Regions from separate parts of the Jejuibacter sp. L23 genome, predicted to be linked through region 1. Evidence: predicted binding sites of a transcription regulator. Region 1 holds the regulator's gene; each other region holds the start of a gene.
What was found. The regulator LexA, encoded in region 1, represses DNA repair genes until DNA is damaged. The targets are predictions, from matches to a motif close to TNCTGTATGTACATACAGNA.
Positions count from the first base shown of each region.

Region 1 (3,278 bases):
ACTTGCTCTTTACCAGAATACTTAATGGTAAATTAAGGAGCTTGTATAAAAATCGGGACCAGCCTGACATAAATGATGTAAAGCCTCTGGTTAATCATGCAAATGCGCCGTCAGAATACCAGAAACGGCACGGAAATTCTGCGGCACCACTATTAATCGAAGCGCGCTGGCGTTGACGCTGATTTTCGTCATACTGCCTGCTGCATTCGGTCTGGCTTCGTTAATCGGCTCGGGCGCGCCCTTGCCGCTTTGATGCAACTGAACTATTTAGAGTGTGTTTTTTGAAAAGGTTTCCATTACATGGCGAATAATACCACTGGTTTTACCCGTATCATCAAAGCTGCCGGCTATTCCTGGAAAGGTCTGAGCGCGGCGTGGCGTAACGAAGCGGCCTTCCGCCAGGAAGGGGTCGCCGCGGTTATTGCCATTATAGTGGCCTGCTGGCTGGATGTTGACGCCATGACGCGCGTGCTGCTGATTGGCTCCGTCATGCTGGTCACGATCGTCGAAATTCTGAATAGCGCCATCGAAGCCGTTGTTGACCGGATCGGCAGCGAGTATCACGAACTTTCCGGTCGCGCGAAAGATATGGGCTCCGCCGCCGTGCTGTTAGCGATTATCGTCGCGCTTTTCACCTGGGTCACGCTACTCTGGTCGCATTTGCGGTAAAGCTTCAGGAAACGGATAAAACGCTGACTTTTTACCACGTTGTGGTTCCAAAATCGCCTTCTGCTGTATATACTCACAGCATAACTGTATATACACCCAGGGGGCGGAATGAAAGCGTTAACGGCCAGGCAACAAGAGGTTTTTGATCTCATCAGGGAGCATATCAGCCAGACGGGAATGCCGCCCACCCGTGCGGAAATCGCGCAGCGACTGGGCTTCCGTTCGCCTAATGCCGCAGAAGAACACCTGAAGGCTCTGGCGCGCAAAGGGGTTCTCGAAATCGTCTCTGGCGCTTCACGCGGTATCCGACTGCTGCATGAAGAAGAAGAGGGGCTGCCGCTGGTTGGGCGCGTTGCCGCGGGTGAGCCGCTGCTGGCCCAGCAGCATATTGAAGGCCACTATCAGGTCGACCCTTCCCTGTTTAAACCGAGTGCGGACTTCCTGCTGCGAGTGAGCGGTATGTCGATGAAAGATATCGGCATTATGGATGGTGACCTGCTGGCGGTACATAAGACTCAGGAGGCGCGCAACGGTCAGGTCATCGTGGCTCGCATTGAAGATGAAGTCACGGTTAAACGCCTGAAGAAGCAGGGCAACACGGTACAACTGCTGCCGGAAAACAGCGAGTTTGAACCTATTGTGGTCGATCTGCGCGAACAGAATTTTACTATTGAAGGGCTGGCCGTCGGGGTGATCCGCAACGGCGAATGGCTCTGAATTTATAAACGCATCCCCCTGCTGACGCGTCCGTTCCCGGGCGCGTCTCTGCTTTAACTCTCCTGACTGCATAACCGGATAATGGCCATGCCCCTTTTCCAAAAAACCGATAAAGCATTATGGCGGCTGGCGCTGCCGATGATTTTCTCTAACGTGACGGTACCGCTGCTGGGGCTGGTGGATACTGCGGTCATTGGTCATCTCGACTCGCCGGATTATCTGGGCGGCGTTGCCGTTGGCGCTACGACGACCAGCTTTTTGTTTATGTTGCTGCTGTTCCTGCGGATGAGCACCACCGGCTTTGCGGCTCAGGCATGGGGCGCGAAAAATGCGCCGGCGCTGGCCAGAGCGCTGGTTCAGCCGCTGATGCTGGCGTTGATTGCCGGTGTGCTGATCGTGGCGTTACGTACTCCGCTGATTGATTTGGCTTTGTACATTGTCGGCGGCAGCGAGCAGGTTCTGTATCAGGCGCAGCGCTTCCTGGCCATTCGCTGGCTGAGCGCTCCGGCAACGCTCGCCAATCTGGTACTGCTGGGTTGGCTGCTGGGTGTCCAGTACGCCCGTGCGCCGGTTATTCTGCTGGTGGTGGGTAACCTGCTGAATATTTCGCTGGATCTCTGGTTTGTGGTAGGCCTGCATATGAACGTGCAGGGGGCGGCGCTGGCGACGGTCATTGCCGAATATGCGACGCTGCTTATCGGGCTGGTGATGGTGTGGCGGGTACTGCGGCTACGTGGCATCTCGATGGATATGCTGAAGCAGGCCTGGCGCGGCAATATTCGCCGCCTGCTGGCTTTGAACCGCGACATTATGCTGCGTTCCCTGCTGCTTCAGCTCTGTTTTGCCGGTATTACCATTTGCGGTGCGCGCCTCGGTAGCGAAATCGTGGCGATTAACGCGGTATTGATGACCATGCTGACCTTCACCGCCTATGCGCTGGATGGTTTTGCTTATGCGGTAGAGGCCCACTCCGGCCAGGCCTTTGGCGCGCGCAGTACCGGCCAGCTGTTGAGCGTATGGCGAGCAGCCTGCCGCCAGGCGGGTCTGGTGGCGCTCTGCTTCGCTGCGATCTACGCCCTGGCGGGGGCGCAGATCGTGGCCCTGTTAACCTCAATCCCCGAACTTCAGGCTCAGGCGGATCGCTATCTGCTGTGGCAGGCGGTGCTGCCGCTGGTTGGCGTCTGGTGTTATCTGCTGGATGGCATGTTTGTGGGGGCCACCCGCGGCGCGGAAATGCGTAACAGCATGGCGGTTGCCGCGCTGGGATTCGGACTGACGCTACTGACGCTGCCCTGGCTGGGCAACCATGGCTTGTGGCTGGCTCTGACGGTATTCCTGGGGCTGCGTGGCCTCTCCCTGGGCTGGATCTGGCGCCGTCACTGGCGTAACGATACCTGGTTTAAGGTGCCGGGCCACCAGTGAGCCTGCAAGGCTATACTTTATGGGTGAGTGAGGCTAAATCCGGCGCGGAGGTACGCAATGCTCAGAGACGAAATCGAAGGCGGCTGCCGCCGTCTGGTGGGTAGAGTCCGCGAAGCCTGGGGCAGGATGACCGACGATGACGGCGCCATTGCCAGCGGCCGTCATGAGCGGCTGATTGGCAGGCTTCAGCAACGCTATGGCTACGCCAGAGCCCAGGCAGAAAAAGAGGTGACCCAGTGGGAAAAGCGTAACGATTACCGCTGGTAGCAGGGCGTGGGCGCGGTTTAGCGCCCGCGTTTTTTCACGGCGACGCTGTGATCGTGCTGGCAGATTTCGCGGTTGCGGCAGGCTTCCACTTCGGCGCAGGGCGCGCACAGACCGTGTGCTTCGATCACATTGTGGTGTAGAGCAAAGCCGTTACCGGCCGCCAGCTTGTGCATTATCTCCTCCACACCTTCCGCACTCTCCTC
Region 1 is NZ_CP138199.1:345,700-348,977, forward strand. Features, by position in the region: gene plsB (glycerol-3-phosphate 1-O-acyltransferase PlsB) at 1-70, opposite strand, end outside; gene SCU88_RS01580 (diacylglycerol kinase) at 301-669, shown strand; gene lexA (transcriptional repressor LexA) at 778-1,386, shown strand; gene dinF (MATE family efflux transporter DinF) at 1,474-2,808, shown strand; gene SCU88_RS01595 (CsbD family protein) at 2,866-3,075, shown strand; gene zur (zinc uptake transcriptional repressor Zur) at 3,093-3,278, opposite strand, start outside.

Region 2 (3,278 bases), 1.4 Mb from region 1:
GCGCGGCCAATGGTCTGAATCAGGGAGCGTTCTGAACGCAGGAAGCCCTCTTTATCGGCATCAAGAATCGCCACCAGCGAGACTTCCGGCATATCCAGCCCCTCTCGCAGCAGGTTGATCCCCACCAGCACATCGAATTCGCCCAGTCGCAGGTCGCGAATAATCTCCATCCGCTCCACGGTATCGATATCCGAATGCAGATAGCGTACCCGCTCCCCGTGCTCTTCCAGATATTCGGTCAGGTCTTCCGCCATGCGTTTGGTCAGGGTGGTCACCAGCACCCGTTCGTTGCGTGCGGCACGTTGACGGATCTCCGACAGCAGATCGTCCACCTGAGTCGCTACCGGTCGGACCTCGATCATCGGATCCAGCAGGCCGGTAGGCCGCACCACCTGATCGATCACATCGCCGCCGGATTTTTCCATCTCGTAATTGCCCGGCGTCGCGGAAACGTAGATGGTCTGGGGCGCCAGCGCCTCGAACTCTTCAAATTTCAGCGGGCGGTTATCCAACGCCGACGGCAGCCGAAAACCGTACTCCACCAGGGTCTCTTTACGCGCCCGGTCACCGCGGAACATGCCGCCAATCTGGGGAATGGTCACGTGGGATTCATCCACCACCAGCAGTCCGTCTGCGGGCAGATAGTCGAACAGGGTCGGCGGCGGCTCGCCCGGGCCGCGCCCGGAAAGATAGCGTGAGTAGTTTTCGATGCCCGAGCAGTAGCCCAGCTCGTTCATCATCTCCAGATCGAACTGAGTACGCTGGCTCAGGCGCTGCTCTTCCAGCAGTTTATCGTTAGCCAGTAGCACTTTGCGGCGATCGGCCAGTTCGACTTTGATCTCTTCCATCGCCTGGATGATGCGCTCGCGCGGCGTCACATAGTGGGTTTTGGGGTAGATGGTGTAGCGCTGCACCGTGGACTCCACGTGGCCGGTCAGCGGATCGAACAGCGACAGCCGCTCCACTTCGTCATCGAACAGCTCCACCCGCAGCGCTATCTCGTCGGATTCCGCCGGGAAGATATCGATAACCTCGCCGCGCACCCGGAAGGTGCCGCGCTGGAACGCCTGATCGTTACGGGTGTATTGCAGCTCCGCCAGACGCCGCAGAATCGAACGCTGATCCACCAGCATCCCGACGGTCAGATGCAGCATCATCTTCAGGTAGAGGTCGGGATCGCCCAGACCATAGATAGCGGATACCGATGCCACCACCACCACATCGCGCCGCTCCAGCAGCGCTTTGGTGGCCGACAGTCGCATCTGCTCGATGTGCTCGTTCACAGAGGCATCTTTTTCAATAAAGGTATCGGAGCTGGGCACGTAAGCTTCGGGCTGATAGTAATCGTAATAAGAGACGAAATACTCCACCGCGTTTTCCGGGAAGAACTCCTTCATTTCGCCATACAGCTGCGCCGCCAGGGTTTTGTTCGGCGCCAGCACCATGGTGGGGCGCTGCAAATTCGCGATGACGTTGGCAATAGTGAAGGTTTTCCCCGAGCCGGTTACCCCCAGCAGAGTCTGGTGCGCCAGCCCGTCATCCAGCCCCTCGCAGAGGCGTTTAATGGCATCAGGCTGGTCGCCGGAAGGTTGGAAGGCGGAGTGGAGTTTTAACGCTTTGCTCATGGCGGGCTACCTGGTGGTGAAGAAGTGTGCAAGCCGGAGAGTAATTTTACTCGCCATGGCGGCTTTTGCCAATCACAATAGCTGGATGAAAACACAGTAACCTGCTATTCACCTCCCCCTCCTCACACCGATTCACCGGTAAAAATCTGCCGTTTGGCCGCCGCATCGGATGATTTAACCTGGCGATTTCGGTTATCCCCAGAGAGCGGGTAAATTTTAACATTTGTCAAGCAAGGCGATGAAAGTTTTATTTCCTGAGATGGCAGTTTTATGACAAGGATTGATTTTATTTAACTCGTTGAAATAAATTAATTTTTAAATAAAGGCGGCTTTGACACCAATTCAGGCGCGGACCGCGTCTTTTCTTGCTTACCGCAGGTTTTCTAACTCTAATGCACAAGGTTATCCACAGGAATAGTGGATAACTGCTCCAGGCCCACAGACCATGCCGTCTGTCCAAAAGCCCTGATTTGTGTGTGTCAGGCCGCAAAAAAAAGTTTTGCGCTTTTTTTTCTCTCTTAAACCGTCCGAGGCACATTCCAGTCTGGCACCATAAAGTCCCCTTTCTGCACCAAAAGGGCGAGCCCCCCGGCACCGGTGAAGTGCAGGCTGACGCCCCAGCCAGCAGAGTAAAACTCTGCATTGCAGCGTTTTATCCGTTTTTTTAGCGGGTGTCTGCTCTTTCCGCTCATTGAAATAGCTGGCAAGCGATTTGCAGTGGTTCCTGATAGCCGCGCACGCGGTGGCCGATAACCCAGGCGGAGGAGTGAGCCATGTTGAGTGTACGCGCAGTGAATCAGTTTTACGGTGAGCGCCACGTATTATGGAATGTGGATCTGGAGCTGGCGCCGGGAGAGTGCACCTGTCTGTTAGGCGAGCCGGGCGCGGGTAAAACCACCCTGGCCAACTGTATCACCGGCCACCTGCCGGTACAGAGCGGCACCCTGCTCTGGCATGCCCCCGGTGGTCCGCCGGAGGATTTGCGTAATATGTCGGTCGCACGCAGGGCGGCACTGGGCATTGGCTACCTGCCCCAGGGTCGGCGGCTGTTTACTCAGCTTTCGGTCGAGGAGAATCTGCATATCGCGCACAGAGCGGTGAATACCGCTCCCCGCGCCATTCCGCCGCTGATCGACACCCTGTTTCCGGCGCTTTATGCCATCCGACATCTGCGCGCCAGCGCGCTGCCTGGTGTGCTGCAACAGCAGCTGTCGTTAGCTCTGGCGCTGGTCACTGCTCCACGGCTGCTGATTCTGGATGAGCCCCTGAGCGCACACCCGCAAACGCCGCTGGAAGAGATGGCGCTGCTGGTGAAACGGCTGGTTCAGGAGTTTGGAATGACGATTCTGATGGCCGAGTGCAGCCTGTCGTTCATCCGCAAAGTGGCGGATCGTTTCTGTCTACTGCATCGCGGCCGTAACCTGGCCCAGGGCAGGCCAGGTCAACTGGATGAACGACTACTGGGCTGGATGGCGCCTTAGGCGTCAAGCAGGGTCAGATCGAGCCACCGGTCGCCAGGTACGGCAGGATCCGTAAGCCAGGGGATCTCGCCAAGCATCGGCGCGGGCAACCGCTCGCGCAGCGTGGCAAGGTATTCCGCATGGCGGCGGCCGGGTTGCTGAACATTATTGGCGACCCAGCCCGCCAGCCGCA
Region 2 is NZ_CP138199.1:1,768,461-1,771,738, reverse strand. Features, by position in the region: gene uvrB (excinuclease ABC subunit UvrB) at 1-1,625, opposite strand, end outside; gene SCU88_RS08145 (ABC transporter ATP-binding protein) at 2,399-3,106, shown strand; gene bioD (dethiobiotin synthase) at 3,103-3,278, opposite strand, start outside.
Region 2: uvrB (excinuclease ABC subunit UvrB) is a predicted target of LexA. The motif match lies at 1,705-1,724, and genes of this name have one in related genera.

Region 3 (3,278 bases), 1.9 Mb from region 1:
CCTTCGGCACTCAAACCGAACAGATTGGTGACCAGCACACCGACCAGGGCGGCGATCAGGGTGGTCAGCAGCAGCAGGCCGATGGTCAGTACGCTAATTTTGCCCAGCGAAGAGGCATTATGCAGGCGGGCCACGGCACTGAGGATACAGGCAAAGACCAGCGGCATGACGATCATCTGCAACAGTTTGACATAGCCATTACCGACCACATTAAACCACTCAATCGACTGCTTCATTACCGGGTTGTCGGCACCGTAGACCAGATGCAGGCCCAGGCCAAACAGCACGCCCAGAACCAGACCGACCAGCACTTTTTTCGCCAGACTCCACTGACGGTGCCGCGTTTGCGCCAGCGCCAGCAGCAGAATAGCGAACACCACAACGTTCGCTATAAGTGGAAAGTTCATCCCCGTTTACTCCTGAGTTTTGTCTATGACCGCGTATAACTGCGCGGCCTTATAGGTATGGCGCCAAGTGTAACAGCACTAAAAAACGGGAGATTATACCCAAAAGGAATTGAATATTCTTAAATGGAATAACGTGCGGGGTTATTGGCCCATCTGGTGATTAATAAAACGGTCGAAGCCTGTCTGCAGACTGGAAATGACCCAGGATGACCAGCGTACCGCTTCATTATCCGGAGCCGACTGGGGCAGCCACAGCGCATAGCAGAAAAACAGAATGCACAGCGCACGCTCCAGTTGATTGCCTTTTTGCGGCCGGACGATGGGCAGACGGAAACGCCAGCGGCAGGGCCAGAGCAGCGGTACGCCAGCCGGGGTCAGCATATCGGCCAGAATATGGCTCAGATAGCCCAGCACCATACCCTGAATGGCGTCGGCGGGAATCACCCAGCTTTCAGGCACCTTCAGATAGAACAGCGTCAGCGCCGCGAAAACCGCCAGCAGGCTGTGGGTGAATCCCCGGTGACCAAAGGCTCTGGCCACCGGACGCGACACCCAGGGAATGCGTTGCCCCAGGAAGGATTTAGGGTGGTCGATATCCGGCATCAGACAGCTCAGCACCGCAGCGGGCACAATATGCCACCAGTCACCCTGGGCCAGGACCGGCGTCAGCTCCACATTTTTTGCAAATACTGCGCAGGCGATGGAAAAGAGGAGGTGGCCTTCCGCCGTCATGATAAAACCTGGGGTAACTGTCAATTCATCCAGTATAGGGTTTTTATACAGTAGAAGGAAGTGGTGACGTTGTAACACTTTATCACAACGTCACTGTAGTAACAGGGATTAACGGGCGAGCCATCCGCCATCGACCGCCAGCGTGAAGCCGTTGACATAGTCAGAAGCCGAAGAGGCCAGAAATACAGCCGGGCCGCGCAGATCCTCCGGCGTGCCCCAGCGACCGGCCGGAATACGCTCCAGAATCTCCTGGCTGCGGTTTTCATCATCGCGCAGCGCCTGGGTATTGTCGGTGGCCATATAGCCAGGCGCGATGCCGTTAACGTTAATACCGTGAGGCGCCCACTCGTTAGCCAGCAGTCGGGTCAGCCCCAGAACGCCGCTTTTCGATGCGGTATAAGAGGGAACCCTGATGCCGCCCTGGTACGACAGCATGGAGGCGATATTGATAATCTTGCCGCCACTCCCCTGGCGGATAAACTGGCGGGCCACGGCCTGGGAAAGGAAGAATAGCGATTTCAGGTTCAGGTTCATCACCTCGTCCCACGCCTTTTCACTGAATTCCAGCGAGTCGGCGCGGCGGATGGTTCCGGCGTTATTGACCAGAATATCGATGTGACCCATCTCTGTGACGGTGCGGCTGACGATATCCTCAATGGCATCGGTGGTGCTAAGGTCGGCCTGAATAGCCATAAATTTACGGCCCAGCGCGGTCACTTTCTCACGTGTCTCAATGGGATCTTTACGGCTGACGCCCACGATGTCACAGCCAGCTTCTGCCAGTGCCAGGGTCATTCCCTGGCCTAACCCGGTGTCGCCGCCGGTGACGATCGCCACTTTGCCCTGAAGAGAAAATGCATCGAGAATCATAGATTGCTCCTGTCTGGCATGGATTTGGTTCTGCTCTGATGGGATCAATCATAGGCGTGGGAAAGGGAAATAACAAATAAAATGAAATTATGTTTCAAAAATTATGCAACCGGGCGTTTCCCACACCCGGTGGGCTATCAGGGGCGAAGATGGTGGGGAGCCAGGGCGTTAAGCGACTCCAGGCGCACGTCGGCCAGCGCCCAGCGTGGGTCGCCGCGATTTTCAATGGCCGGTACCACGATTGAACGCATACGCGCCGCTTTACAGGCGATCATCCCATTGACCGAATCTTCCAGCGATACGCAGTTAACTGGCGCCACATCCAGCTTACTGGCGGCATCCAGATAAACCTGGGGATGAGGTTTACTAAACGGTAGCCCTTCGGCGGAGGCCAGGGCATCAAACTGATCGCGCAGTTCGAACATGGCTAATACCCGCTCCAGCATGCGCATTGGCGAGGCTGAGGCGAGCCCTACTTTTAGCCCCATCGCTCTACACTGCGCCACGGCTTCGCGTGCGCCGGGCAGCAGGGGGCGTTCTTCTTCGACCAGTGCGATAGCGCGCTCGATGATCTGCGCGGTGGCTTGTGCTTTAGAGATGCCCTGCCAGGGCTGTTGGGCGTACCAGAGATCCACCACCATATCGATGCGTAGTCCCAGAATATCCGGCAGCTCGCCGCGCCTGGTAATATCAACGCCCAACCCGGCCATGACTTCCAGTTCGGCCCGATCCCATAGCGGCTCGGAATCGATCAGCAATCCATCCATATCAAAAATTGCGGCGAGTACCCGACGTTGGTTCGGCATGGTTACCACTCCTGTTAACGGCAAATATAACGAAAGTTCTGCATATCAATAGCCTGGAACGGCGGGGCTTACCAGTGATTTACCCGAACTCACGGCAAAAATCAGGCGAAAAACCGGCGGACGGGTTAGAATCAGGATTCAGGATAGCCTCATAAGCACAAGGGGAGAGGATGACGTATCAACAAGCTGGGCGCGTTGCGCTGTTAAAACGCGTCGCCGGTTGGGTGATTTTTATTCCGGCGCTGGTATCTACCGTGATATCGCTGCTTAAGTTTATGTATGAGCACAGCGAGAAGCGACCGGGCATTGATGCGGTGATGATGGATTTTGCGCATGTGATGATCGATATGGTGCGCTTTAATACGCCGTTTCTGAACTTTTTCTGGCACAACTCGCCGCTACCCGACTTTCATCAGCAAATGAATCCGGGATTCTGGATTATCTATGCGCTGATTTTTGTTGG
Region 3 is NZ_CP138199.1:2,215,909-2,219,186, forward strand. Features, by position in the region: gene SCU88_RS10165 (L-cystine transporter) at 1-407, opposite strand, end outside; gene SCU88_RS10170 (metal-dependent hydrolase) at 549-1,139, opposite strand; gene kduD (2-dehydro-3-deoxy-D-gluconate 5-dehydrogenase KduD) at 1,248-2,009, opposite strand; gene hxpB (hexitol phosphatase HxpB) at 2,147-2,815, opposite strand; gene SCU88_RS10185 (YniB family protein) at 2,986-3,278, shown strand, end outside.
Region 3: SCU88_RS10170 (metal-dependent hydrolase) is a predicted target of LexA. The motif match lies at 1,155-1,174, and genes of this name have one in related genera.